Regions from separate parts of the Kitasatospora sp. NPDC006697 genome, predicted to be linked through region 1. Evidence: riboswitches for the same ligand, from Rfam matches in the RefSeq annotation. Region 1 holds a riboswitch; the other holds the start of a gene.
What was found. Region 1 has a riboswitch for S-adenosylmethionine ahead of ACFYNO_RS02835 (aminotransferase class V-fold PLP-dependent enzyme). Riboswitches for the same ligand answer to the same signal wherever they lie in the genome.

Region 1 (14,252 bases):
CTCCAGCTCCCGGCGGGTGCCCTCGCCCTCGGCCCGCTGCCGCTCCAGATCGGCCCGGGCGGTGGCGCGGGCGGTGGCCAGCTCCTCCTGCAGCTTCTCCACCAGCCGGGCCGCCTCGGCGGCCGCGTCGGCCACCTCGGAGCGCTCGGCCTGCTCGCCGGCCTCCGCCACCAGCCGGGTCCAGCCCTTGGTGCGCAGCAGGTAGGCGGCGGCCGCCACGTCCAGCGGCTCGGCCGCGCCCGGCACCTGCCCCGCCTCCAACGCGCCCACCAGATCCGGCTGGCCGGCTCGCAGCCGGTCCGCTATCCGGGACCGGAAGACCGGGTCGGCCTCCAGCGCGGCGGCCAGCGCGGTGCCCGCGTACCGGGCCCGGCGGGCGGCGGTGAACTTGGCGTAGGGGCGCAGCGTGGTCGGCAGCTCGGCCACCGGCAGCCCGCCGAGCGCGTCCGCGGCCAGGCCGACCACCCGCCGCCGGACGCCCTCCGGCAGCGGCCGGTCCAGCTGCTCGGCGGCCGCCGGAGCCGTCTCCGGGACCGCCTCGGACGCCGGCTCACCCGCCGGCTCGGGCGCTCCGGGCCCGGTGGCCTGACTCGCTGCGTCCATCGCGTCCTCGGCTCCGATCCCTGGTCTGCTGACACACCGCTCGGAACAATTGTCTCGTGCGCGGTGCCGCGACGGACACCACGCACGGGACGGAGCGCTCCGCAGCGGCCCGCCGTCAGCCCTCCGCGCCGGGGCGGGGCACCAGCTCGACCTGGTCCACCGCGTTGCACCAGCGGCAGCGCACCGACTCGACCGTCTCGCTCAGCACCTCGCGCTCCTCCACCTTCGGCTCCCCGGCCAGGTCCAGGTGGATGAACTCGACGGTGCGCGCGGAGCGGGTGACGTCGAACCGGGTGAGGTTGCCGCAGAGCGTGCAGCGCCAGCGGGTCTCGGCCGTGGGCAGGGGGACGGTCATGGCGTGGTGGTCCTCTCGACGGCTCTGGTCCGGGCCGGGTGCCGGCCAGACGCCCAGCCTATGGGCTGGTTCCGGGCCGCCGGGGGTCGAGGGCCGAGATGTCCATCTGCTGGACAGCTCACCCGCCCGCCGTACACCGGGGGTGTCGCGGGCCGCACCGTGCGGAATGGATCGGCGCATGCCCGAGGTCCGTGAGCCGCCCCGCCCGCTGGTCTGCTACCTGCTGATCGCGGTGAACTGCCTGGTCTTCCTGGCCGGGCCGAGCGGGCTGAACCCGGCCTACGGCACCGGGCCGGCCGAGCGGGTCTGCGCCGCCCAGCGCTACCAGCAGCGCTGGGGCGCGGTGCCCGCCGAGCTGCTGAGCGACCGTCCGCTGACCGCGGCCCAGCTGGACGGCGCCGCGCCGCCGCTGCCGGACTGCCCGCTGCGGCCGACCCCCGGCAAGCGGCCCTGGCTCTCGGCCGGCACCGCGCTCTTCATGCACGGCGGCTGGCTGCACCTGCTGGGCAACCTGCTCTTCCTCTTCGTCTTCGGCCCGGCGGTGGAGCAGCGGCTGGGCCGGACCAGGTTCCTCCTCTTCTACCTGGCGGCCGGTCTGCTGGCCAACTACGGCTACGCGTTCGCCGCGCACGGCGGCCCGGCCGCGCTGCAGCCGCTGGTCGGCGCCTCCGGCGCGATCGCCGGGGTGCTCGGCGGCTACCTGCGGCTCTACCCGCGGGCCCGGGTGACCGCGCTGGTGCCGCTGCTGCTCTTCCTGCCGCTGCGCTTCCCGGCCTGGCTGGTGCTGGGGCTCTGGTTCGCGGTGCAGTGGTGGTCGGCGCCGGCGCTGCGGCCCGGCACCGCGCAGTCCGGGCCGGGCATCGCCTACCTGGCGCACGTGATCGGCTTCGCGGCCGGCTTCCTCGCCCTCTGGGTCGGGACCCGGCGGGCCGGATACCCTGATCCCGTCCCCAATCCAGGAGCCTCCCAGTGATCACTGCCATCGTGCTCGTCAAGTCCAGCGTCGACCGGATCCCCGAGATCGCCGAGGCCATCGCGGCCATCGAAGGGGTGAGCGAGGTGTACTCGGTGACCGGCGGCTACGACCTGGTCGCGATGGTGCGGGTGCGCCGCCACGAGGACCTGGCCGAGATCATCCCCGGCCGGCTGAACAAGGTCCCGGGCGTCGCCTCGACCGAGACCCACATCGCCTTCCGCACCTACTCCCAGCACGACCTGGAGGCGGCCTTCGCGATCGGCCTGGAGTAGCGGCCCTGGAGTAGCGGCGGGGCCGATCCACCGTCAGCGGCGGGTGTCCGCCACGCAGCGGCCGCCCTCGTTGCGGTAGCTCCAGCGGGCCCCGTCGGTGACCAGCTCGCGCACCGCGGCCAGGAAGCGGTCCACGTGCTCCAGCGGGGTCCCGGCGCCGAAGCTGACCCGGATCGCGTTCAGGCTGCGCTCCCCCGGCAGCGAGGGCTCCGGCGCCCCGCACTCGGAGGGCGCGGCCTCCTCGCCGCCGAGCAGGGTGCGGACCAGCGGGTGCGCGCAGAACAGCCCGTCCCGCACGCCGATCCCGTACTCGGCGGAGAGCGCCGCCGAGAAGTGCGAGCTGTTCCAGCCGCGCACCACGAAGGAGAGCACGCCGACCCGCGCCGAGCCCGCCCCGAACAGGTTGAGCACCCGCACCTCGGGGATCGCGGCCAGGCCCTCGGTCAGCCGCTCGACCAGCCGCTCCTCGCGCTCGCGCAGTGCCTCCCAGCCGGCCTCGGTGAGCGCCCGGCAGGCCGAGGCGATCGCGTAGGCGCCGATGACGTTCGGGGAGCCGGCCTCGTGCCGGGCCGGGCCGCGGTGCCACTCGACCGCCACCGAGCCGTCCTCCTGCCGGGCCACGGTGCGCGAGGCACCGCCGCCGGCCAGGTAGGGCTCGGCCGCGTCCAACCAGTCCGCGCGGCCGGCCAGCACCCCGGCGCCGAACGGGGCGTAGAGCTTGTGGCCGGAGAAGGCGATCCAGTCCACGTCCAGCTCGCGGACCGAGATCCGGTGGTGCGGGGCGAGCTGGGCGGCGTCCACCACGACCCGGGCACCGTGCCGGTGCGCGGTCTCGGTCAGCTCGGCGATCGGCCAGAGCTCGCCGGTCACGTTGGAGGCGCCGGTGACACAGAGCAGCCGCGGGCCCTGCGGGCAGTCGGCCAGCGCGGCGTCCAGGGCCGCCACCGCCTCGGCGTGCGAGCGCGGCGCGCGCAGGTAGCTGACGGAGAGTCCGGCGTGCTGCCAGGGCAGCAGCGAGGCGTGGTGCTCGGTCTCGAAGGCGAACACCCGGGTGCCGGCCGGAACGGCGGCGGCCAGCAGGTTGAGCGAGTCGGTGGTGGCCCGGGTGAAGACCACCTGGTCGCCCTCGCGCAGGTCGAGGAAGTCGGTGACGGCCTGCCGGCTCTGCTCGTACAGGTCGGTGGAGAGCTGCGAGAGGTAGCCGGCGCCGCGGTGCACGCTGCCGTAGTACGGCGCGTAGGCGGCGACATCCTCCCAGACCCGGCGCAGCGCCGGGGCGCTGGCCGCGTAGTCCAGGGCCGCGTAGCCGACCTTCTCGCCGGAGACCAGCGGCACCTCGACCTCGGCGCCCAGGACGGGCAGCGGCTCCGCGAGGCCGACAGGGGCGGGGGCGGTGAAAGCAGTGGTGGACGACATCGGGACGCACTCCTCCAGGGGTCAGGGACCCCGGGGTGCGAAAAGTCCGGTGGTCCGCGCTTGCCCGGCGGACGTCTGCCGCCTGGCCCGGTCTTCACCCAGGGCACCCCGCCACGGACGGAGGGTTGCCGGACAGCAAGCTGGGGCTCGTCGCGCTGTCACTCATGACCTGGGCCAGACTCTAGGCAGCCGCCCGAAGCGTGGTCAAATGCCGTTCCACCATTCGGACCGGTTACCGCATGGTGGCAGCCCGCATGGTGGCGCCCGCCCAGCGCTCCAGCAGCTCGGCGGCGGCGCCGGAGTCCAGCGCGGCGGCGGTCCGCTTCATCGCGGCGGCCAGTTGCTCGGTCAGCGGCGCGTCGGTCGGCTCCAGCGCGACCAGCGCGGCGGCCGAGTTGAGCACCACCGCGTCGCGCACCGGCCCGTGCTCCCCGCCCAGCACCCGGCGGGCCACCGCCGCGTTGTACTCGGGGTCGCCGCCGCGCAGCGCCTCGATGCCGACCAGTTCGATGCCCAGCTCGCGCGGGTCCAGCACGGTCTCGGTGACCTGGCCGTCGCGCACCACCCAGACCCGCGAGGTGGTGGAGATGGTGAGCTCGTCCAGCCCGTCGTCGCCGCGGAAGACCAGGGCGCTGGCGCCCCGCTCGGCCAGCACCCCGGCGATCAGCCCGGCCAGCCGGGTGTCGAAGCATCCCACGGCGTGGGCGGTGACCCGGGCCGGGTTGGTCAGCGGCCCGAGGATGTTGAAGGCGGTCGGCACCCCGAGGTCGCGCCGGGCCTCGGCGGTGTGCCGCATCGAGGGATGGAAGAGGGCGGCGAAGCAGAAGGTGAGGCCGACCTCCTCGGCCACCTCGGCGACCCGGGCCGGCGTCAGGTCGAGCCGCACGCCCAGCTTCTCCAGCACGTCCGAGGAGCCGCTGGCGGAGGAGGCGGCCCGGTTGCCGTGCTTGACCACCTTGGCGCCGGCCGCGGCCGCGACGATCGCCGACATGGTGGAGATGTTGACGGTCTTGGCCCGGTCGCCGCCGGTGCCGACGATGTCCACCGCCGGGCCGGGGACCTCCAGCGGCCGGGCGTGCCGGTACATCGTCTCGACCAGGCCGGTGATCTCGTCCACCGTCTCGCCCTTGGCGCGCAGCGCGATCACGAAGCCGGCCACCTGCGCGGGGCTGGCCTCGCCGCTCATGATCCGGTCCATCGCCCAGGCACTGGCGGCCCGGTCCAGGTCGGTCCCGGCGAGCAGCGCGGAGAGCACGTCGGGCCAGGTGCGGCTCACCTGCGCGGGGACCTCGCCGCCGTTCACAGGGTTCTCGTTCACCATGGCCGACTCTCCAGTTGCGCCGTTGTGGAAGGACCCGGCCAGCGTAGCGAGCGCGGAAGGGCCGCCGTCCGCAGGACGGCGGCCCTTCTCTCCTGTTGAGACGGTGCCCGGGCCGCGGCCCGGGCACCGTCCGCGGAGGTCAGCGCGCCAGCTGGCGGGCCCCGACCCGGGCCCGCAGCAGGGTGGCGGCGGCCTCGGCCAGCGCCACCGGGTCGACCGGCTGCGAGATCGCCGCGTCGGCCCGGCTCCAGGCGGCCAGCCAGCTGTCCTGCGGACGGCCGATCAGGACCAGCACCGGCGGGCAGCCGTAGATCTCGTCCTTCACCTGCCGGGCCAGCCCCAGGCCGCCGGCCGGCACCGCCTCGCCGTCCAGGATGCAGAGGTCCACCCCGCCGCGCTCCAGCGCCCGGAGCACCGCCGGGGTGGTGGCGCACTCCAGGTACTCCACCTCCGGGAGGTCGGCGGCGGGCCGCCGGCCGAGGGCCGAGAGCACCTGCGCCCGGGTGTTGCGGTCGTCGCTGTAGACGAGGACGGTGAGCGCCTCGCCGCTGCTGTGCGTCATCGGACCTGCTCCCAAGTGTCAGACGAATGTGATCCAGACCACGTCCACCACCTCCGGATGCTACTCCCGATCACCCGTCCCGGTGAGCGTCCGGCACGAGATCGCTGCCGACCGATGCGATCCGGCCGCGCCCGAGCGGCTGAGCCGGCGTCACCCGCGCGGGCGAGGGGACGTCAGCGGGCCGTGCTGACGGGCCGTCCGGGGCCACCGGGACCGGCAAACCCGCTGGTGCAGCCATCCGGGCATACCGCACGCACCGGACACTCCGAGGAAGACCCCCCGACGTGAAGACGGAATAAGGGACCGACATAATGTCGGTCGTGGCGACAGCAACAGCAACAGAAACCGGGCACGCGCATGGATCGGTCAACCGACCGAACATGACCAGCGTCGGAACCATCGTCTGGCTGAGTTCCGAGCTGATGTTCTTCGCGGCCCTCTTCGCGATGTACTTCACGGCACGCTCCGTGAAGGGACCAGACTTCTGGGCCGAGAAGGCGCATGCCCTCAACGTCCCCTTCTCCTCCGTGAACACCACGATCCTGGTGCTCTCCTCGCTCACCTGCCAGCTCGGCGTCTTCGCCGCCGAGCGCGGTGACGTCAAGAAGCTCCGCTCGTGGTTCTCCATCACCTTCGTGATGGGCGCGATCTTCATCGGCGGCCAGATCTACGAGTACACCTCGCTGGTGAAGAAGGACCACCTCTCGTTGTCCTCCGACCCGTACGGCACGGTGTTCTACCTGACCACCGGCTTCCACGGGCTCCACGTGACGGGCGGTCTGATCGCCTTCCTGCTGGTGCTGGGGCGGACCTACGCCGCCAAGCGGTTCACGCATGAGCAGGCCACCGCGGCGATCGTCGTGTCGTACTACTGGCACTTCGTCGACGTGGTCTGGATCGGCCTGTTCGCGACCATCTACCTGATCAAGTAGCCGATCAGGTCGCTGGCTCGCCGGCCGGACCCGCCCGCCCCCGCGGCGCCGGGTCCTTTGCCCGTGCCCTATGCCCCCTGCCGGTGCCGACACCGACACCGGGCCACCACCAGACGACCAGATCCTGACACCGGGGTAATCCGTGAAAAAGCTCTCCGCACGACGGCGCCACCCACTGGCCGCGCTCGTCGTCCTACTCTTCGCCCTCGTGGCCTCCGGGGGGCTGTACGCCGCGTTCGCGCCCACCGAGCAGGCGCAGGCCGACAGCTCCGCGCAGTCGCTTGAGATCGACGAGGGCAAGCGCCTCTTCGCCGTCGGCTGCTCCTCCTGCCACGGCCTGAACGGCGAGGGCTCCAGCCTGGGCCCGAGCCTGGTCGGTGTGGGTTCCGCCGCGGTCGACTTCCAGGTCGGCACCGGCCGGATGCCGGCGCAGCAGCCCGGCGCGCAGGTGCCGAAGAAGCAGAACATCTACAACCAGTCGGAGATCGACCAGCTGGCCGCCTTCGTCGCCTCGCTGGGCCCCGGCCCGGTGACCCCGACCAAGGACCAGTACACCTCGACGGAGACGGACGCCATCGCCAAGGGCGGTGAGCTGTTCCGGACCAACTGCTCCCAGTGCCACAACTTCGCCGGTGCGGGCGGTGCGCTGACGCAGGGCAAGTTCGCCCCGTCGCTGGAGAACGTCGACCCGAAGCACATCTACGAGGCCATGCAGACCGGCCCGCAGAACATGCCCTCCTTCCCGGACAGCACCATGCCGGAGAAGCAGAAGCAGGAGATCGTGGCCTTCGTCCGCTACCAGGCGAACGAGGCGCCCAACCCCGGCGGTCTGTCGCTCGGCAGCCTCGGTCCGGTCACCGAAGGCCTGTTCGGTTGGATCTTCGGCCTCGGCGTCCTGATCGCCGTCGCGATCTGGGTCGCCGCCCACACCACCAAGGCCAAGAAGTCATGAGCCACGACATGTCTGACGACAAGCTGCCGACGGCGCACGACGCCGTCCACGGCCACGGCGAGGTCGCCGTCGCCGACAACCCGTTCGCGGACCCGGGGCTGCCGCCCCACGAGCCGCGCCGCACCGACATCGACGAGCGCGCCGCCAAGCGCGCCGAGCGGCAGGTGTCGCTGCTCTTCGTCGTCTCGATGCTCGCCACGATCGGCTTCATCGCCTCCTACGTGGCCATCGACGCGGACAAGATCGTCTACATCTTCCCGCTGGGCCACATCAGCGCGCTGAACTTCGCGCTGGGCATGACCCTGGGCATCGCGCTCTTCTGCATCGGCGCCGGCGCCGTGCACTGGGCCCGCACCCTGATGTCGGACGTCGAGCTCCCCGCCGAGCGGCACGCCATCGAGGCCGACGACGAGGTCCGCGCGGACGTCATCGAGCAGTTCAAGACGGGTGCCGCGGAGTCCGGCTTCGGCCGCCGCAAGATGATCCGCAACACCATGATCGGCTCGATGGCCCTGGTGCCGCTCGCCGGCGTCGTGCTGCTGCGCGACCTCGGCCCGCTGCCCGAGAAGAAGCTGGACAGCACGGGCTGGAAGGAGGCGACCCCGGACGCGCCGATCCGCCTGGTGAACATGAACACCAACGAGCCGATGATGGCCTCGGACATCGCGGTCGGCTCGCTGACCTTCGCCAAGCCCGGCCCGTCCGCCTCCCGCCCGGGCGGTCTCCAGGAGTCCGACGAGGACTTCCAGGAGGCGATCGCCAAGGACGCGCTGATGCTCATCCGCATCCAGCCGGAGGACATCAAGGACGACAAGTCCAAGGCCCTGGGCTTCGAGGGCGTGCTCGCCTACTCCAAGATCTGCACCCACGTCGGTTGCCCGATCTCGCTGTACGAGCAGCAGACCCACCACGCGCTCTGCCCGTGCCACCAGTCGACCTTCGACCTCTCGGACGGCGCCCGCGTCATCTTCGGCCCGGCCGGCCACCCGCTGCCGCAGCTGAAGATCACCACCGATGCCTCGGGCTACCTGATCGCCACCCAGGACTTCGCCAAGCCCGTCGGCCCGAGCTTCTGGGAGCGCAGCGCATGAGTTCCTCGACCAGCGCCAAGCAGGCCGCTCCGGCCAGCACCCGCGCCAAGCCCGCGAACAAGGCCGAGGCCGCCGCGGACTACCTGGACGGTCGGCTGGGGATCTACTCCCTGGCCAAGGCCAACCTGCGGAAGATCTTCCCGGACCACTGGTCCTTCATGCTCGGTGAGATCTGCCTCTACACCTTCATCATCATCATCCTGACGGGCGTCTACCTGACGCTCTTCTTCAAGCCGAGCATGGGCGAGGTCGTCTACAACGGCTCCTACGCCCCGCTCAACGGCATCCACATGTCGGAGGCCTACGCCTCGACGCTGAACATCAGCTTCGAGGTCCGCGGCGGTCTGCTGATCCGTCAGATCCACCACTGGGCCGCCATCGTCTTCGTCGCCGCGATGTTCGTGCACATGATGCGCGTCTTCTTCACCGGCGCGTTCCGCAAGCCCCGCGAGATCAACTGGATCTTCGGCTTCCTGCTGCTCTTCCTGGGCTTCTTCGACGGCTTCCTGGGCTACTCGCTCCCGGACGACCTGCTCTCCGGCACCGGTATCCGGTTCATGGAGGGCGCCATCCTGGCGGTGCCGCTGGTCGGCACCTACATCTCGATGTTCCTGTTCGGCGGCGAGTTCCCCGGCACCGACATCGTGCCGCGGTTCTTCACCATCCACGTGCTGCTGATCCCGGGCGTCATGCTCGGCCTGCTGGTGGCGCACCTGATCCTGGTCTTCTACCACAAGCACACCCAGTGGGCGGGCCCGGGCCGGACCGAGAAGAACGTCGTCGGCATGCCGCTGATGCCGGTCTACATGGCGAAGGCGGGCGGCTTCTTCTTCCTGGTCTTCGGCATCATCGCGGCGATGTCCGCGATCGCCTCGGTCAACCCGGTCTGGGCCTACGGCCCGTACCGTCCGGACCAGGTCTCCACCGACGCCCAGCCCGACTGGTACATGGGCTTCGCCGAGGGCCTGATCCGCGTCATGCCGGGCTGGGAGATCCGCGCCTGGGGCCACACGCTCAACCTGGGCGTGTTCATCCCGCTGATGCTCTTCCCGCTGGTGCTGGTCGCCATCGCGGTCTACCCGTTCATCGAGAGCTGGATCACCGGCGACAAGCGCGAGCACCACATCCTGGACCGCCCGCGCAACGCCCCGGTCCGCACCGCCCTCGGTGCCGCCTGGATCAGCCTGTACCTGGTGCTGCTCTCCGGCGGTGGCAACGACCTGATCGCGACCCACTTCCACCTCTCGCTGAACGACATCACCTACTTCGTGCGCGTCGGCTCGTTCGTCGTCCCGGTGATCACCTACTTCGTCACCAAGCGCTGGTGCCTCGGCCTCCAGCGCCGGGACAAGGAGAAGGTGCTGCACGGCCGCGAGACCGGTGTCATCAAGCGGCTGCCGCACGGTGAGTTCGTCGAGGTGCACGCCCAGCTCGACCAGACCCAGCTGCACAAGCTCACGGCCCACGAGCAGTACGAGCCGCTGGAGCTGCCGGCCGAGACGGACGAGAACGGCGTCGCCCGCAAGGTCGGCCTGCTGACCAAGACCCGGGCCAAGCTCTCCGAGAGCTACTTCGGCGAGGGGAACCAGATCCCCAAGCCGACCGTCGAGGAGCACGAGGAGATCACCAGCGGCCACGGCCACCACTGATCCCCCCAGCGTCAGCCACCTGAGGGCCCCCGCCCGGCTTCGGCCGGGCGGGGGCCCTTGGCGTACCCCCTCCGCGGGCCCGGGCCCCGGCATGATCCCGCTGTCATATTCCGCCGGCCCCGGCTGGGTGCAGAATATGGTGACGCCCCGTCAGCCCCCTCCGTGAGGAGCCGCAGCAAGTGCAGCTGAGCATCGACCACGCCGGCCCCACTCCCCCGTACGAGCAGTTGCGCTCGCAGATCGCCGAGCAGGCCAGGACCGGCGATCTGCCGGCCGGGCTGAAGCTGCCGACGGTGCGGGCGCTGGCCGAGCAGCTCGGCCTGGCCGCCAACACGGTGGCCCGGGCCTACCGCGAGCTGGAGGCGGACGGCGTGGTGGAGACGCACGGGCGGCGCGGCACCCTGGTGGCAGCCGTGGGCGACACCGCGCACCGGCTGGCGGCCGCCGCAGCCACCGAGTTCGCCGACCGGGCGCACCGCCTGGGCCTGAGCCGCGACGAGGCCCAGGCGGCCCTGTCGGGCGCGCTGGACCTCGTCTACCGGAACGGCTGACCGGCTACTGCACCTGCGGCTTCAGGGTGGCCGCCGCCTGGGCCGCCGCGGGCGGCGCCTCGGTGCTGACCGGATGGCCCAGCGCGCTGCCCTTCTGCCAGTCCTCCCAGCTGAGGTTCCAGTCGCCGAAGCCGTTGCCGAACGGCTCCATCTGGTGCCCGTGGCTGTTGACCACCTGGACGATGTCGCCGACCCGGGTCTGCTCGTAGAACCACTTGGCGTTGTCGGTGCTCATCCCGGTACAGCCGTGGCTGACGTTGTCCACGCCCTGGGAGGCCACCGACCAGGGCGCGGCGTGCACGTACTCGCCGCTCCAGGTCACCCGGGTGGCCCATTCGACCTTGAGGTCGTAGGCATCGCTGGAGCCCTGGGCGATGCCGATGGTCTCGCTCTTCATCTGCACCGAGCGCTCCTGGCCGAGCACCACCTTGATCCCGTTGCGGGTGTCGAAGCCGGGCTTGCCGGTGGTCACCGGCATGGTGCTGACCACCTCGCCGTTGCGCTTGAAGGTCAGCTGGTCGGCGGCGGCGTCCACGATCGCCTCCACCCGGTCGCCGGTGGTGAAGGAGAGGCCGGAGGAGGGGCCGCCGTACAGGCCGGCTCCGTCGATCGCGGTGCCCTGGCCGTCCCAGCCGAGCTTCACCCTGGTGCCGGCCGGCCAGTAGTCCTTCGGCCGGAAGTGCAGGTTCTTGCCGTCCACCCAGTACCAGCCGCCGGTCACCGCGGGCGTGGAGGAGACCGTGAGGGCCTTCTCCACCCGCTGCCGGGCCGCCGGGTCGCTGACCGGCTCGGAGAGCTGTGCGGTGAGCGGCTCGCCCACCCCGTAGGTCTCCCGGCCCAGGTCCGGGCCGAGGGTGACGGTGAGCAGGTGGTCGGCCTGCTTGGTGGTGAACTCGGCGGTGGTCTCGCCCCGGCCGCCGTGCCCGTCGGCGGCGGCGATCCGGGCGGTGTAGCGGGTCGCCGGGACCAGCGGGGCGGTGCTGTGCCAGCCGTGGCCGTCGGTGTCCAGCGCGCCGGCCACCTGCCGCCCGCCCGGTCCGCTGAGCACCACGTCGGTCACCGTGCCGCCGCCCTGCGCGGTGACGGTGAACGGCTGCCCCGGGTCTGCGTCGGGCGCCGCCGAGGTGTGCACCAGCCGGGCCGCGTCCACCGCGTGCGGCGGGGCCACCGCGTGGCCGCCCGAGCCGCCGGAGCAGGCCGCGAGCGGCGCCGCCAGCAGCGGGGTGAGGGCCAACCAGGCCGCTCCCCGGCGGCTGCGTGCCCGTGTGCTCCCCCGGTCTCCTGCCCATCTGACGGCCACCGGATCCTCCTGAGGTTCGGACGATGCATCAGATCGTAGGAACATCTCCGCACCTGGTCGGGGTCCACGCACGCCGCTGCGGCCGGCCGGGTGAAGTCACCACCGGGTCGGCCCAACAAAAGAGGCGGGACCCCTCCGAAGAGGGGTCCCGCCCGGTGCGCGCGGGGCGCAGAACCGTTACTGGTTCTGGTTCTCGCCGCGGTAGAACTCGAAGACCCAGCCGTACAGGCCGATCAGGATCACCGGCACGGCCCAGAACATCAGCCACCAGCCGAAGATGACACCGCAGAAGGCCAGCGCGCCGCCGATCGCCAGCGAGAGCGGCTGCCAGCTGTGCGGGGCGAAGAAGCCCATCTCACCGGCGTCGTCCGAGACCTCGGCCTCGGGGTTGTCGCCGGCACCCTGGTCCACCCGGCGGGCCGTGAAGCCCAGGTAGAAGGCGATGAAGGCGCAGAGCCCGAACGCCAGGAAGAGCGCCGTGGTGCCGGCCGGCTCGATCCCGTGCGAGGAGTGGGTCGTCCACAGCCCGTAGGTGATCGCCATGATCAGCGCGAAGGCGGAGAGCCCCGCGAAGATCTTGCCCTGTTCCTTCATCAGGCGTCGCCCTTCTTCTTGCCGCCGTCGTACTCGGCCGGGATGACGCCCTCGAGGTGCTTGGCCGTGTGGCCGTGCAGCTCGATGTAGTCCAGCTGGGCGATGTCCGGGTGGTGCAGGTCGAAGGCCGGGGATTCCGAGCGGATCCGCGGCAGGGTGAGGAAGTTGTGCCGCGGCGGCGGGCAGGAGGTCGCCCACTCCAGCGAGCGGCCGTAACCCCACGGGTCGTCGACCTCGACCTTCTCGCCGTACTTGGCGGTCTTCCAGACGTTGTAGAGGAACGGCAGGATCGACAGGCCGAGCAGGAACGAACCGATGGTCGAGACGGTGTTGAGGGTGGTGAAGCCGTCCGAGGCCAGGTAGTCGGCGTAGCGGCGGGGCATGCCCTCGGCGCCGAGCCAGTGCTGGACCAGGAAGGTGCTGTGGAAGCCGATGAACAGCGTCCAGAAGGTGATCTTGCCGAGCCGCTCGTCCAGCATCTTGCCGGTCATCTTCGGCCACCAGAAGTGGAAGCCGGCGAACATCGCGAAGACGACGGTGCCGAACACCACGTAGTGGAAGTGGGCGACGACGAAGTACGAGTCCGAGACGTGGAAGTCGATCGGCGGGGCGGCCAGCAGGACACCGGTCAGACCGCCGAAGAGGAAGGTCACCAGGAAGCCGACCGTCCAGAGCATCGGGGTCTCGAAGCTCAGCGAGCCCTTCCACATGGTGCCGACCCAGTTGAAGAACTTCACACCGGTCGGGACCGCGATCAGGAAGGTCATGAAGGAGAAGAACGGCAGCAGCACCTGGCCGGTGACGTACATGTGGTGGGCCCACACCGTCACGGAGAGGCCGGCGATGCCGATCGTCGCGGCGATCAGGCCGGAGTAGCCGAACATCGGCTTGCGGCTGAAGACCGGGATGATCTCCGACACGATGCCGAAGAACGGCAGCGCGATGATGTACACCTCGGGGTGGCCGAAGAACCAGAAGAGGTGCTGCCAGAGCAGTGCCCCGCCGTTGGCCGGATCGAACACGTGGGCGCCGAACTTGCGGTCCACCTCGAGGGCGAAGAGCGCGGCGGCGAGCACCGGGAAGGCCAGCAGCACCAGCACGGCGGTCAGCAGGACGTTCCAGACGAAGATCGACATCCGGAACATCGTCATGCCGGGCGCGCGCATGCAGATGATGGTGGTGATGAAGTTGACCGCACCGAGGATGGTGCCGAAGCCGGAGAAGGCCAGACCCATGATCCACATGTCGCCGCCGACGCCGGGCGAGTGGATCGCGTCGGAGAGCGGCGAGTAGGCGAACCAGCCGAAGTCGGCGGCGCCCTGCGGGGTGAGGAAGCCGCCGACCGCGATCAGCGAGCCGAACAGGTAGAGCCAGTAGGCGAACATGTTCAGACGCGGGAAGGCCACGTCGGGGGCGCCGATCTGGAGCGGCATGATCCAGTTCGCGAAGCCCGCGAAGAGCGGGGTCGCGAACATCAGCAGCATGATCGTGCCGTGCATGGTGAAGGCCTGGTTGAACTGCTCGTTCGACAGGATCTGGGTCCCGGGACGAGCCAGCTCGGCGCGCATCACCAGCGCGAGGATGCCACCGATCAGGAAGAACGCGAACGAGGTACCGAGGTACATCGTGCCGATCGTCTTGTGGTCGGTGGTGGTCAGCCACTTGATGATGGTGGCGC
Region 2 (14,252 bases), on a different contig from region 1:
GAACCGCCCGACGCCGCGTCCGGCGCCGATCCGCCCCTCGGCCAGCCCGCCGGTGCGGACGTCGTGGCCGAGGGCGACCGGCAGGCCGCCGAGGCGCTCGCCGAGCAGCTTGCGCATCGGCAGGTCCCGCCAGCCGAGGTTGGCGGAGAAGACCGCGATCCCGTTCTTCTCGTCGATGGTCCCCGGGACGGCGACGCCGGCCGCGGCCGGCCCCTGGCCGAAGCGGCTGCGGCCCTCCTCGGCGAGGTCGGCGGCGAAGTCGAGGATGGTGGCGACGACGGCATCGGTGCCGTGCTCCCGCCCGGTCGGTCGGCGTGCTTCGAACAGCACGGAGCCGTCCTGGGCGAGCAGCGCGGCCTTCATGCCGGTGCCGCCTACATCGAGTGCGATGACGTGCTTCACGGGGGACAGTTTCCCTTGACCGAGGAGGAGAGGTCTAGTCCAGTGGTCGGATTGGTCTGGCCCAACTGGGGTGAGCTTGGTCGCGCGCGGCGCGCGGCGGGTCAGAGCTGCACCGATCGGGTCAGCGCCCGGGGGCGGTCCGGGTCGAGTCCGCGGGCGGTGGCCAGCCCGACCGCCAGCCGGTGCACCCGGACCAGGTCGGCCATCGGATCCAGGCCGCCGGCCGCCGAGTCGGCGACCAGCAGGCCGCCGGTCGCGCCGATCTGCCCGGCCAGGCCCTCCGGCAGGGTGCCGAACATCCAGGCGGCCCGGCCCGGCGCGGTGATCGCCACCGGTCCGTGCCGGTACTCCATCGCCGGGTAGGCCTCGGTCCAGAAGCCGGCCGCCTCGCGCAGCTTGAGCCCGGCCTCCTGGGCCAGCCCGTTGGTCCAGCCGGCGCCGAGGAAGGTGATCTGCTCCACGGCCAGCAGGCCCTCCGGCAGCGGCCCGGCCAGCGCCCGCTCGGCGTCCGCGGCGGCCCGCTCCACCGTGCGCACCCCGGGCGGCAGCGCGCCGGCCAGCTCCAGCTGGGCCCGGAGCAGGGCCAGCGCGCTGGTGGCGAACCGGGTCTGCACCACGGAGCGCTCGTCGGCGAAGTCCAGCACCACCAGCCGGTCGGCGGCCTGCTTGACCGGGGTGGCGGGGTCGGCGGTCAGCGCCGTGGTGGGGATGCGGCCGGCCAGCCGCTCCAGCAGCGCCAGCACCTCGGTGGTGGTGCCGGACCGGGTGATCGCCAGTACCCGGTCGTACGGGCGGGCGTAGCGGAACTCGGAGGCGGCGTAGGCGTCGGTCTCGCCCTGCCCGGCCGCCTCGCGGAGCGTCGCGTAGGCCTGCGCCATGAACCAGGAGGTGCCGCAGCCGACCACCGCCACCCGCTCGCCGGGCGCCGGGAGGTCGGCGGCCGCCGATCCGGCCAGTGCGGCGGCCCGGCGCCAGCAGGCCGGCTGGGTGGCAAGCTCCTCGGCGGTGAGTGCGCTCATGCCGTTCCCCCTCGTCTCGTGTGTATGCGTGAAGCTGATTGATTTATAGCCGTTGCGATCAGAAATGCACAAGGGTTGCGCGGGCCCGGACCGGCCCGCCGCTGGTGTGCCAGGCTGTTCGCACAGCGTGTGGGCGAGAGCAAGGGATGGCACGGCGTGTCCAGGTACGAGCGGTGGAACGGTCTTCTCGAACTCCTCGCCGAGCAGGGCAGGTTGGAGGTCGAGGAGGCGGCGGCCGCACTCGGCGTGTCGGCCGCCACGATCCGCCGTGACCTGGACCAGCTGGCCCGCCAGCAGATGGTCACCCGGACCCGCGGCGGCGCGGTCGCCCACAACGTCTCCTACGACCTGCCGCTGCGCTACAAGACCGCCCGGCACGCCGACGCCAAGCAGCGGATCGGCCAGGCGGTGGCCGCGCTGATCGCCCCCGGCGAGGTGGTCGGCCTGAACGGCGGCACCACCACCACCGAGGTGGCCCGGGCGCTGGCCGTCCGCCCCGAGCTGGCCGAGCGCCCCGAGACCGGCGGGCAGGCGCTGACCGTGGTGACCAACGCGCTGAACATCGCCAACGAGCTGACGGTCCGTCCGGCCGTGAAGATCGTGGTCACCGGCGGGGTGGCCCGCCCGCAGTCCTACGAGCTGATCGGTCCGCTGGCCGCCACCGTGCTCGGCGAACTCACCCTGGACGTCACGGTGCTGGGCGTGGACGCGCTGGACGCCGAAGCCGGCGCCACCGCGCACCACGAGGGCGAGGCCAGCGTCAACCGGCTGCTGGCCGAGCGGGCCCGCCGGGTGGTGGTGGCCGCCGACTCCTCCAAGCTCGGGCACCGGGCCTTCGCCCGGATCTGCGGGCTGGAGTCGATCGACACCCTGGTCACCGACGCGGAGGCGGACGAGGAGCTGGCGGCGGGCTTCGCCGAGGCGGGCATCCGGGTGCTGACGGTCTGACAGCTGACGATCCGTTGCATCCCCTGCAACGATCGCGACCACTTCGGTAACGTTCCGCCACTTCCGGTTTCTGGTTCAGACCACTGGATGGCAACCTTTCGCCACCCCCAAGACCAGTAGGCCCGAAGGCGGTCCCCGTTGAAGTCCCGGCTCAGTGCTGCGCTCGTGACCAGTACCCTCCTGCTCTCCGGCTGCGGGACGCTAGGCATCGGCGGCAGCGGCACCGTCACCCTGAAGCTGGTCGCCGCCGACTACGGGGACACCCCCGCCAACAGCACCCAGCACTACTGGGACGACCTGGCACGGCGGTTCGAGGCCGCCAACCCCAAGGTCAAGGTCGACGTCCAGGTGATCAGCTGGACCGACATCGACGGCAAGGTCGCCGCCATGGTCAAGGCCGGCCACTCGCCGGACATCGTGCAGACCGGCGGCTTCGCCGACAAGGTCGCGGCCAACCAGCTCTACCCGGCCCGAGACGTGCTCTCGATGGACACCGAGGCGAACTTCCTGGACGTCTTCAACCGGGCCGGCGAGGTGCTGGGCACCCAGTACGGCATCCCGTTCGTCTCCTCCTCGCGGACCTTCTTCTACAACAAGGCGATCTTCGCCAAGGCCGGGATCAGCCAGCCGCCGGCCAGCTGGGCCGACCTCAAGGCGGACGCCGCGCTGATCAAGGCCAAGGTGCCCGGGGTCATCCCGTACGGGCTGCCGCTCGGGCCGGAGGAGGCCCAGGGCGAGTCGATGATCTGGACCATGAGCGGCGGCGGCGGGCTGACCGACGACGCCGGCGTCTACATCCTGGACAGCCAGCAGAACAAGGACACCTTCAGCTGGCTCAAGCAGAACCTGGTGGACCCCCGCCTCACCTACCCGGACCCCGGCGCGGTGGACCGCAAGACCGCCTTCAACGACTTCGTGGCCGGCAAGGTGGCGATGCTCAACGGCCACCCGTCGCTGGTCCAGATGGCCACCCAGGCGAAGATCGACTACGGCACCTCGGCGATCCCCCGCAAGGACCCGGCGGCCAAGCCCCGCACCCTCGGCGTGGCCGACTGGATGATGGCCTACAGCGCCAACGGCCACCGCCAGCAGATCCGGGACTTCCTCAACTTCGCCTACACCAAGGAGAACACGCTCGCCTTCGACGAGCAGTACAACCTGCTCCCGGTCACCCAGGACACCCTGGACGACATGACCCACAGCGGCAAGCACACCGACCTGGAGCCGTTCCTGAACGCGCTGCCGGCCGCCAGCTTCTACCCGCTGGGCGACCCGGCCTGGGACACCGTCAGCAGCAGGATCAAGACCGACGTCGGCAAGGCCGCCACCGGCGACCCGGCCCCGGTGCTGAGCGAGCTGCAGCAGTTCGCCGAGGAGGCCTCTAAGAAGGCCCGCGGCCAGTAGCCGGTCCGGCCCGCCGCCGGGTGACAATGGCCCGATGAGCGAGCTGACCGAGCGCGAGCGGGCCGTGCTGGCCCTGGAGGCCCGCGGCTGGCGCACCCAGGGTGCCAAGGAGCAGGCGGTCCGCGAGGAGCTGGGCATCTCCGCCACCCGGTACTACCAGCTGCTGAACGGACTGCTGGACCGGGAGGAGGCGCTGCGCCAGGACCCGGTGCTGGTGAACCGGCTGCGCCGGGTCCGGGAGGCCCGCCGCGCCGAGCGTTAGCGTCCGGTGGCCCTGGGTAGGTTGGCCGGCATGGACACTGTGCTGGAACCGACCACCCCCGCCGGCCGGGCGGGCCTGGCCGCACTGCTGGCCGACCCCGGGCGCGCGCTGCTCGCCTTCGACTTCGACGGCACGCTGGCGCCGATCGTCGCCGACCCCGAGCGGGCCGCCGCCCACCCCGGCGCGGCCGGCGCGCTGGCCGCGCTGGCGCCCCGGATCGGCACCCTCGCCGTGGTCACCGGGCGCCCGGCGGCCGCCGCCGTCCGGCTCGGCGGCTTCGCCGCCATGACCGGGCTGGACCGTCTGGTGGTGCTCGGCCACTACGGCGCCGAGCGCTGGGACGGCGCCACCGGCGAGCTGACCGCGCCCGCCGTCCACCCCGGGGTGGCCGCCGTCCGCGCCGAGCTGCCCGGGCTGCTCGCCGCGCTCGGCGCGCCCGAGGGCACCGCGGTGGAGGACAAGGAGCGCTCCCTCGCCGTGCACACCCGGCGCACCGCCGACCCGGACGCGGCGCTGGAGCTGCTGCGCGGCCCGCTGGCCGGGCTGGCCGCCGCGCACGGGCTGGCGGTGGAGCCCGGCCGGATGGTGGTCGAGCTGCGCCCGCCGGGCGTGGACAAGGGCGCCGCGCTCACCGGGCTGATCGCCGAGCGGTCGGCCGGGGCCGTGCTCTACGCCGGGGACGACCTGGGCGACCTGGCCGCCTTCGCGGCCGTCGAGCGGCTGCGGGCCGACGGCCTGCCGGGCCTGCTGGTGGCCAGCGGGCCGGTCACCGGCGAGGCGCCGGTGCGGGAGGTGGCCGACCGGGCCGACCTGGTGGTGGCCGGCCCGGCCGGGGTGGTCGGGCTGCTGGAGCGGCTGGCTCAGGAGCTCAGCGCCGCCAGCTGATCGAGGAACCACTGCTGCGGCGGCAGTGCGGTGGCCGCCGCGGCCAGCCGCTTGGTGCGCTCGGTGCGCTCGGCGGCCGGCAGGGTCAGCGCGCGGTGCAGCGCCTCGGCGGTGCCCAGCACGTCGTAGGGGTTGACCCCGATCGCGTCCTCGGCCAGCTCGGCCCAGGCGCCGGCCTCCCGGGAGAGCACCAGCGCGCAGCCGGCGTCGGAGACCACCGGGACCTCCTTGGCGACCAGGTTCATGCCGTCCCGGATCGGGTTGACCAGCGCCACGTCGGCCAGCCGGTAGGCGGCCAGCGAGCGGGCGAAGTCGTCCTCGACCTGGAGTATCAGCGGCTGCCAGCGCTCGGTGCCGAACTCGGCGTTGATCTCCTCGCTGAGCCGGCGCACCGCCGCGGTGTACTCGCGGTACTCGGCCAGGTCCTGCCGGGAGGGGTAGGCGAAGGCGATGTGCACCACCCGGTCGTGCCATTCGGGGCGGGTGCGCAGCAGGTGCCGGTAGGCCTGCAGGCCGCGGACGATGTTCTTGCTCAGCTCGGTGCGGTCCACCCGGACGACGGTCCTCCGCGGCCCGGAGTCCCCTTGGCCGACGGCCTCGCGCAGCCCGGCCAGCCGCTCCTCGACGTCCGGCCGGTGTGCCCGCTCGCGCAGGAACTCGGCGTCGGCACCCAGCGCGTGCACGCCCAGCCGGGTGGTCCGGCCGCGGTAGCCGACGGTGAGCGCGGCCCGGTCGACGGTGGCGTCCAGCACCCGCTCGCAGCAGTCGGCGAAGGCCTCGGCCCAGCGCCGGCTGTGGAAGCCGGCCCGGTCGGCGCCCAGCACGCCGGTGAGCACGGCCACCGCCCACTCGTCCGGCAGCAGCCGGAAGTAGTCGGCCGGCGCCCACGGGATGTGCAGGAAGTAGCCGATCCGCAGGTCGGGGCGGAGCTCCCGGAGCAGCTCGGGCACCAGGCTGAGGTGGTAGTCCTGCACCAGCACCGCCGCGCCCGGCGCGGCCTCGGCGGCCAGCGCCTCGGCGAAGGCCGCGTTGTAGGCCCGGAAGCCGGCCCACCGGTCGGCCGACTCCTGGTCGAAGGCGGGGGCGGTCGGGGTGTCGTAGAGCATGTGGTGGATGAACCAGAGGGTCGAGTTGGCCACGCCGTTGTAGGCCTGGTCGAACACCTCGGGGTCGATGTCCAGCATCCGTACGGCCTGCCCGCCGACGTCGAAGCCGGCCAGGTCCAGGCGCCCGTCCGGTGCGCTGCGGGCGGCCGCCCGGTCGGCGTCGCCGAGCGCGGCGCAGACCCAGACCGCGTTCGGATCGTCGATCGCGGACAGGCCGGAGACCAGTCCGCCGCCCCCGCGCCGCAGCGTCAGACTGCCGTCCGCCGCGGTGGAGAAGGAGACCGGGCCCCGGTTCGAGGCCACCAGGATGCGTGCGGTCGTTTGATCGGCCATATGACCAACCTTGCCGGGTACACCGCACGGCAAACCCGGACATTGGTCACACCCGGCCGGGCGTCCGAGGTCAGGAACGGTGCTCCCGGTACTCCGGCAGCTCGATCACCGGAGGGCGCTCCAGGGCCGTCACCGGGTGGCCGTGGGCGGTGAACTCCCTGGTCCGGGGGTCGCGGGAGAACTGGGTGAGGACCGGGCGGGCCAGGTCCTCGGCGGCCTTCAGCCGGTGGGTGCGGTCCAGCCGCTCCAGCGCGGTGCGGTAGATCGTGGCGGCCATCCGGCCCAGTGCCTGGCTGTCCTGGTGCCGGTGGTGCCGGACCCCGACGTCGACCTGGGCCAGCGCGTCCAGACCGACCAGGTCCAGCGCGTCCACCAGCAGGCCCAGCTCCACCCCGTAGCCGGTCGGGAACGGCAGCCGCTCCAGCAGCGAGCGGCGGGCGGCGTACTCCCCGCCGAGCGGCTGCACGAATCCGGCCAGCTGCGGCCAGTGCAGGTTGAGCAGCGGGCGGGCGACCAGCTCGGTGACCCGGCCGCCGCCGGCCGGCACCACGGCGCCCTCGGCCTCCAGCGGGCGGTCGTACATCGCCTTGACCAGCTCGATCCCGGGGTCGGTGAGCAGCGGGCCGACGATCCCGGAGACGAAGGCCGGGTCGAACTCGCGCAGGTCGGCGTCGATGAAGCAGACGATCGCGCCGGTGGTCGCCAGCAGCGAGCGCCAGAGCACCTCGCCCTTGCCCGGCACCGCGGGCAGCCGGGGCAGTATGGCGTCCCGGTGCACCACCCGGGCGCCGGCGGCCGCGGCCACCTCGGCGGTCCGGTCGGCCGAGCCGGAGTCCACCACCACCAGCTCGTCCACCAGCGGCACCCGCTCGACCAGCTCCCGGTGGATCACCTCGACGATCCCGCCGACCGTGGACTCCTCGTCCAGGGCGGGCAGTACCACGCTCACCGTGCCGGCCGCGCCGGCGGCCCGCTTGGCGGCCAGTACCTCCGCGAGCGGCCGGTCGGCCGCGGTCCATGACCTGCGGCGCAACCAGCTGGCGGCCTCCGGAAGCAGCTCCGGGCTCTGCTCGGCTGGCAAATCTGGCTCCTCGTCCTGGGCTCACTGAGCGGTCGGTCCCGTCTCGGGTGGCGGACGGGTGGCGGTCGGTACGGCCCCTTCGGTTACAGTCTTCGTACTGCGGTCAGACCTTCGCACACCGGGGTGGACCGCCGGAGAACACCGGCTTCGCAGCCGTACGACAACTTCACAGAGCTCATCCAGAGGGACTGAGGGAACGGCCCGTTGACGTCCCGGCAACCTTCTCGACCGGCCTTCGCGGGCCCCGGCGGGACAGGTGCCAATTCCGTCCTGTGGCGCGCCCGCGCCACGGGGAAGATGAGGAGAGAGGCCTCCGCCATCATGGCTACCGCTACCCCTGCCGCAGCGTCCTCGAACGACACCGTCTCCGTCGACCTCGGCCCCGCCGCAGCGCTGTCCTGTCGCGAGTGCGGCACGAGGTTCCCGCTCGGCCCCAGCTTCGCCTGTCTGGAGTGCTTCGGCCCGCTGGAGATCGCCTACGACTACAGCGGCTACGACGCGGCCGAGCTGCGCAAGCGGATCGAGGCCGGGCCGGCCTCGATCTGGCGCTACGCCCCGCTGCTGCCCGTCCCGGCGGACGTCGCGGGCAAGCCGAACCTGAACCCGGGCTGGACCCCGCTGATCAAGGCCGACCGGCTCGGCGCCGAGCTCGGCTTCACCGGCCAACTGCACATCAAGGACGACTCGGGCAACCCCACCCACTCCTTCAAGGACCGGGTGGTGGCCTGCGCGATCGAGGCCGCCCGCGCCTTCGAGTTCACCACCCTCTCCTGCTCCTCCACCGGCAACCTGGCCGGCGCGGTGGGCGCCGCGGCCGCCCGGGCCGGCTTCAAGTCCTGCGTCTTCATCCCGCACGACCTGGAGCAGCCCAAGATCGTCATGGCCGGGGTCTACGGCGGTGACCTGGTCGGCATCGAGGGCAACTACGACGACGTGAACCGGTTCTGCTCCGAGCTGATCGGCGATCCGGCCGGCGAGGGCTGGGGCTTCGTCAACGTCAACCTGCGGCCGTACTACGGCGAGGGCTCCAAGACCCTGGCCTTCGAGATCTGCGAGCAGCTGGGCTGGCGGCTGCCCGAGCAGATCGTCATCCCGATCGCCTCCGGCTCCCAGCTCACCAAGATCGACAAGGGCCTGCAGGAGCTGATCAAGCTCGGCCTGGTCGAGGACCGGCCGTACAAGGTCTTCGGCGCCCAGGCCACCGGCTGCTCGCCGGTCGCCACCGCCTTCAAGGACGGCCGGGACGTGATCCGCCCGGTCAAGCCGGACACCATCGCCAAGTCGCTGGCGATCGGCAACCCGGCCGACGGCCCGTACGTGCTGGACATCGCCCGGCGCACCGGCGGTGCGGTGGAGGACGTCACCGACGCCGAGGTGGTCGAGGCGATCAAGCTGCTGGCCCGGACCGAGGGCGTGTTCGCCGAGACGGCGGGCGGCGTGACCATCGGCGTGCTCAGGAAGTTGGTCGAGAGCGGGCAGCTGGACCCCTCGAAGGAGACCGTGGCGATCAACACCGGCGACGGCCTGAAGACCCTGGACGCGGTGGCCGGCACCGGCCTGACCGCGACCATCCGGCCGACCCTGGACTCCTTCCGGGCCGCCGGCCTCGGCTGAGCCCGCCACCCCCACCCCCCGATCACCCCGAACCACCAGGAGAGCCACCGATGAGCGCCACCGTCCGCATCCCCACCATCCTGCGCCCCTACACCGACGGCCGGTCCGAGGTGCCCGCGGAGGGCGCCACCCTGGCCGAGGTGATCGCCGACCTGGACCGCAACCACGCCGGCATCGGCGCCCGGGTGCTGGACGACACGGGTGCGCTGCGCCGGTTCGTCAACGTCTACGTCAACGACGACGACGTGCGGTTCGACGCCGGCCTCGCCACCGAGGTGAAGGACGGCGCGACCATCTCCATCATCCCCGCCGTGGCGGGCGGCTGCTGACGGCCCCTCAGGGCCTGCGCGGGGCGTCTTCCGGCCGATCGGGCCGGGCGGCGCCCCGCCGCCGTTTCCAGGTCGTGTCCGGGTCGTGTCCCGGTCGCGCCCTGGGCGGGTCCATGGCGCACCGCGGCAGGGCATAGGCTGTCGGTTGCCCGGACATCCCGCCCGCTGAGACATGGTTGCCCGGTGAGCGGCGGAACCATGTCCGCGACGCGTCAGAATTATTTGGACAATTCGCGGTATTCGTCCGCTATGTCCGAGGCGAATTGCCGAACTCTGTCGTATTCCTCCCTTCCTGTCCGTTGACCCGGCGCTTGATTTGGCGCTGAGTGGCCCTGTTGCTCAGGGCTCCGATCCGGATACATTCAGCCGCGGTCGACGCATCCGTCCGCACTCGGGACGCCAACTGGCAACTGGGAGCGGGCTGCTGCGGTATGCAGGGCCGTGCCCCGGGGGGACACCTTCGGCATGGTCCGCCAGACCCGGGCCCGCGACCAGCGGGCGCGTGAAGGGCCAGCACAGCACTAGGGGAGTTCGGAATGGCTCAGGGCACCGTCAAGTGGTTCAACGCGGAGAAGGGCTACGGCTTCATCGCGGTCGACGGTGGTGCGGACGTGTTCGTCCACTACAGCGCGATCCAGATGGACGGCTACCGCACCCTCGAGGAGGGCCAGCGGGTCGAGTTCGAGATCTCCCAGGGGCAGAAGGGCCCGCAGGCGGACATGGTCCGCGCGGCGGTCTGACCTTTCCGACCCTCGGAGTTATCGGCTCTCACCGAGCTGGTGGACCAAAAGCGGCCGAGCCCGCACCGACGCCCCGTCAGGGGCCGGGTGCGGGCTCGGCCGCTTTCCCGTCCCGGTCCCCCGGCGGGCGCGCGTTGGACCGGGGAGCTTGCACTCGCCACACCGGAGTGCTAATCATTGGCGTTAGCACTCACAGCTTGAGAGTGACAAACGGAACGGGTCGGTGAGGTCCCGGGACGCGGCAGGGGAAAGGACCCCCGCGCTCCAGGACCGTCCGTCGCGGGCGCCCCCGGTCCGAGCAGTCGACCGTGTCCTGGAGGACCACTTCCGATGGCCAAGATCATCGCGTTTGACGAGGAAGCTCGCCGCGGCCTTGAGCGCGGCATGAACCAGCTTGCCGACGCAGTCAAGGTGACGCTGGGCCCCAAGGGCCGCAACGTCGTCCTTGAGAAGAAGTGGGGCGCCCCCACGATCACCAACGACGGTGTCTCGATCGCCAAGGAGATCGAGCTCGAGGACCCGTACGAGAAGATCGGTGCCGAGCTCGTCAAGGAGGTCGCCAAGAAGACCGACGACGTCGCGGGTGACGGCACCACCACCGCCACCGTGCTCGCCCAGGCCCTGGTTCGCGAGGGTCTGCGCAACGTCGCCGCCGGCGCCAACCCGATGGCCCTCAAGCGCGGCATCGAGAAGGCCGTCTCCGCCGTCTCCGACCAGCTGCTGGCCCAGGCCCGCAACGTCGAGACCAAGGAGCAGATCGCGGCCACCGCGTCGATCTCCGCCGCCGACACCCAGATCGGCGAGCTGATCGCCGAGGCGATGGACAAGGTCGGCAAGGAAGGCGTCATCACCGTCGAGGAGAGCAACACCTTCGGTCTGGAGCTCGAGCTCACCGAGGGCATGCGCTTCGACAAGGGCTACATCTCGGCCTACTTCGCCACCGACCTGGAGCGGATGGAGGCGTCGTTCGACGACCCGTACATCCTGATCGCCAACTCCAAGATCGGCTCGGTCAAGGACCTGCTCCCGCTGCTGGAGAAGGTCATGCAGTCCGGCAAGCCGCTGCTGATCATCGCCGAGGACGTCGAGGGCGAGGCCCTGTCGACCCTGGTGGTCAACAAGATCCGCGGCACCTTCAAGTCCGTCGCCGTCAAGGCCCCGGGCTTCGGCGACCGCCGCAAGGCCATGCTGGGCGACATCGCCATCCTGACCGGCGGCACCGTGATCTCCGAGGAGGTCGGCCTCAAGCTCGAGAACGCGGGCCTGGACCTGCTGGGCACCGCCCGCAAGGTGGTCATCACCAAGGACGAGACCACCATCGTCGACGGTGGCGGCGACAGCGACCAGGTCGCGGGCCGGGTCAACCAGATCCGCGCCGAGATCGAGAACAGCGACTCGGACTACGACCGCGAGAAGCTCCAGGAGCGCCTCGCCAAGCTGGCCGGCGGCGTGGCCGTCATCAAGGCCGGCGCGGCCACCGAGGTCGAGCTCAAGGAGCGCAAGCACCGCATCGAGGACGCCGTGCGCAACGCCAAGGCGGCCGTCGAGGAGGGCATCGTCGCCGGCGGCGGCGTGGCCCTGCTGCAGGCCGGTGTCGCGTTCGACAAGCTGGAGCTCGAGGGCGACGAGGCCACCGGCGCCAACATCGTCAAGGTCGCGCTCGAGGCCCCGATCAAGCAGATCGCCACCAACGCCGGCCTCGAGGGCGGCGTCGTGGTGGAGAAGGTCCGCAACCTGCCCGCCGGCCACGGCCTGAACGCCGCGACCAACGAGTACGTGGACCTGGTCGCCGAGGGCATCATCGACCCGGCCAAGGTCACCCGCTCCGCGCTGCAGAACGCCGCCTCCATCGCGGCGCTCTTCCTCACCACCGAGGCCGTCATCGCCGACAAGCCGGAGAAGGCCGCCGCGGCCGCCGGCGGCGGCATGCCGGGCGGTGACATGGACTTCTGATCCTTCGTCGGAAGGATCGGCCGTTCCGCAGTCCGCGAGGGCGGCCTCCCCAAGGGGAGGCCGCCCTCGCGGCGTTCCGTCTCCTGGAGGACCCCTGATGACCGAGCTGGAAACCGCCCTGCACACCGCCCGCGCCGCGATCCTGGCCGATCTGACCGCGCGGGGGGTGACGGATCCCGCCGTGGTCTCGCTGGTGGAGGAGGCGGTGGTGCACCGGCGGTGGTGGGTGGAGCAGTGGCCGGGCGGGGTGGGGTTCGTGGTCGGGCTGGTGGCGCAGGACGTGCAGGACGGGCTGCTGGAGCAGTACGGGCGCTGGCCGATCTGCGGGGACTGCGAGCGGGCGGGGGAGGAGCTGCACGCGCTGTCGGTGGAGCCGGAGTTGGGGCCCGATCCGCAGTGGGTCTGCGGGCGGACGGCGGCGGTGGTGGCGCCGGTGGGGGAGCTGGGCCCGGTCTAGGGGGAGGGTCTTCCCCCCGGGCCGCCGTTCGGGGGTGTTTGTGTGCCAGGGGCTCGCGGGGGGGACCCGGGTTGTGGCAGGGTAGCTGATATGTCTAGACCAATTTTCGAAGTCATCGCGCTGACCGCGCAGGATGCCCAGGCCGCGCAGTCCGGCGGTGCCGACCGCCTCGAACTGGTCACCGACATGGCCGCCGACGGACTGACCCCCTCGGCGGCCGACTTCGCCGCGATCCGGGCCGCCGTCGACCTGCCGCTGCGGGTGATGCTGCGGATCCGGGACGGCTTCGCCCCGGGCGATCTGGACGAGCTGCGGCGGCGGGCCGCCGCGCTGCGGGCCGAGGGCGCCGAGGAGTTCGTCCTCGGCTTCCTCACCGCCGCGGGCGAGGTGGACCTGCCGGCCGTGCGGGCGGTCGCCGAGGCCGTCGAGGGCTGCCGCTGGACCTTCCACCGGGCGATCGACCACAGCGCCGACCGGTCCGCCGTGCGCGCCGCCGTGGCCGAGCTGCCCGGCCTGGACACCTTCCTCACCTCCGGCGCGGCCGCCGGGGTGGACGCCGGGCGCGAGGTGCTGGCCGGCGAGCTCGCCAAGGCCGGCGAGCCGGGCTACCGGCAGCGCATCCTGATCGGCGGCGGCCTGCGCGAGGAGCACCTGCCCGGGCTGCGGGCCGAGGGCTTCGACGCCTTCCACGTCGGCGGGGCGGTCCGCGAGGACGGCTGGAGCACCCCGGTGGACCCGGCCAAGGTGGCCCGCTGGCGGTCCCTGATCGACGGCTGACGCCCCGGGAGCTCCCACCGGGAGTCCCGGGGACGGCGCGGTCAGTCCAGCTCGGCCGGCAGCGGCTCGGCGTGCAGCACGGTCAGGCCGGAGACCGCACGGGTCAGCGCCACGTACAGCCGGCGCAGCCCGGTGCGCCGGTCCGGCTCGCCAGCCACCACGGCGGCCGGCTCGTCCAGCACCACGTAGTCGTACTCCAGGCCCTTGGCCAGCGAGGCCGGCACCAGGGTCAGCCGGGCCTCGGCGGTGGTCTCGGTGCCGGGGGTGAGATAGGCCAGCCCGGCCCGGTCCAGCGCCGCCGCCAGCTCCGGCAGCCGGGCGTCGGCCGCGATCAGGCCGGTCGAGCCCTCCCGCTCCAGCGCCTCCCGGCAGGCCAGCAGCACCCCCTCGGTCAGCTCGCCGGGCTCGGCCCGACGGATCGTCAGGGCGTCCTGCCCGGTGCGGATCGAGGTGGCCGGGGCCAGCCCGGGGGCGATCGCCGGCAGCAGCCGGGAGGCGTAGGAGATCACCTGCTCGGGCACCCGGAAGCCGGTGGTCAGCTCCTCCACGTGGGCGCCGTCCTTGCCCAGGTGGCGCAGCGCCTCCGGCCAGCTCGCGGTGGCCCACGGGGTGGTGCCCTGGGCCAGGTCGCCGAGCACCGTCGCCGAGCCGGTGGTGCAGCGCCGCCCGACCGCGCGGTACTGCATCGGGGAGAGGTCCTGGGCCTCGTCCAGCACCACGTGGCCGAGCGAGTGGGTGCGCTCCACCAGGTCGGCCGCCTCGTCCACCAGCACCGCGTCGGCGGCCGTCCAGGGCGCCGTCCTGACGGAGCGTCCGGGCTTGGGCCAGGCGATCGCGGCCTGCTCCTCGGGGGTCAGCACGCCCTCCGCGCAGCGGGCCAGGAACTCCGGGTCGCCGAGCAGCCGGAACACCAGCTTGGCCGGGTCCACGGCCGGCCAGCAG

Region 2: another riboswitch for S-adenosylmethionine. It lies ahead of thrC (threonine synthase); the one in region 1 lies ahead of ACFYNO_RS02835 (aminotransferase class V-fold PLP-dependent enzyme).

What each region holds. Positions count from the first base shown of each region.
Region 1 is NZ_JBIAGU010000001.1:634,983-649,234, forward strand. It holds gene ACFYNO_RS02815 (NYN domain-containing protein) at 1-603, opposite strand, end outside; gene ACFYNO_RS02820 (hypothetical protein) at 719-958, opposite strand; gene ACFYNO_RS02825 (rhomboid family intramembrane serine protease) at 1,137-1,931, shown strand; gene ACFYNO_RS02830 (Lrp/AsnC ligand binding domain-containing protein) at 1,928-2,206, shown strand; gene ACFYNO_RS02835 (aminotransferase class V-fold PLP-dependent enzyme) at 2,240-3,622, opposite strand; SAM riboswitch class IV at 3,674-3,792, opposite strand; gene trpD (anthranilate phosphoribosyltransferase) at 3,855-4,943, opposite strand; gene ACFYNO_RS02845 (hypothetical protein) at 5,083-5,505, opposite strand; gene ACFYNO_RS02850 (heme-copper oxidase subunit III) at 5,817-6,437, shown strand; gene ACFYNO_RS02855 (c-type cytochrome) at 6,580-7,389, shown strand; gene ACFYNO_RS02860 (Rieske 2Fe-2S domain-containing protein) at 7,398-8,480, shown strand; gene ACFYNO_RS02865 (cytochrome bc complex cytochrome b subunit) at 8,477-10,129, shown strand; gene ACFYNO_RS02870 (GntR family transcriptional regulator) at 10,309-10,680, shown strand; gene ACFYNO_RS02875 (Ig-like domain-containing protein) at 10,685-11,914, opposite strand; gene ACFYNO_RS02880 (cytochrome c oxidase subunit 4) at 12,158-12,574, opposite strand; gene ctaD (cytochrome c oxidase subunit I) at 12,574-14,252, opposite strand, start outside.
Region 2 is NZ_JBIAGU010000010.1:57,191-71,442, forward strand. It holds gene ACFYNO_RS15940 (ROK family protein) at 1-402, opposite strand, end outside; gene ACFYNO_RS15945 (SIS domain-containing protein) at 504-1,421, opposite strand; gene ACFYNO_RS15950 (DeoR/GlpR family DNA-binding transcription regulator) at 1,578-2,369, shown strand; gene ACFYNO_RS15955 (extracellular solute-binding protein) at 2,535-3,773, shown strand; gene ACFYNO_RS15960 (DUF3263 domain-containing protein) at 3,808-4,035, shown strand; gene otsB (trehalose-phosphatase) at 4,066-4,920, shown strand; gene ACFYNO_RS15970 (trehalose-6-phosphate synthase) at 4,896-6,359, opposite strand; gene ACFYNO_RS15975 (glucosyl-3-phosphoglycerate synthase) at 6,430-7,416, opposite strand; SAM riboswitch class I at 7,613-7,744, shown strand; gene thrC (threonine synthase) at 7,762-9,054, shown strand; gene ACFYNO_RS15985 (MoaD/ThiS family protein) at 9,105-9,383, shown strand; gene ACFYNO_RS15990 (cold-shock protein) at 9,920-10,123, shown strand; gene groL (chaperonin GroEL) at 10,454-12,076, shown strand; gene ACFYNO_RS16000 (hypothetical protein) at 12,174-12,533, shown strand; gene ACFYNO_RS16005 (copper homeostasis protein CutC) at 12,624-13,310, shown strand; gene ACFYNO_RS16010 (HelD family protein) at 13,352-14,252, opposite strand, start outside.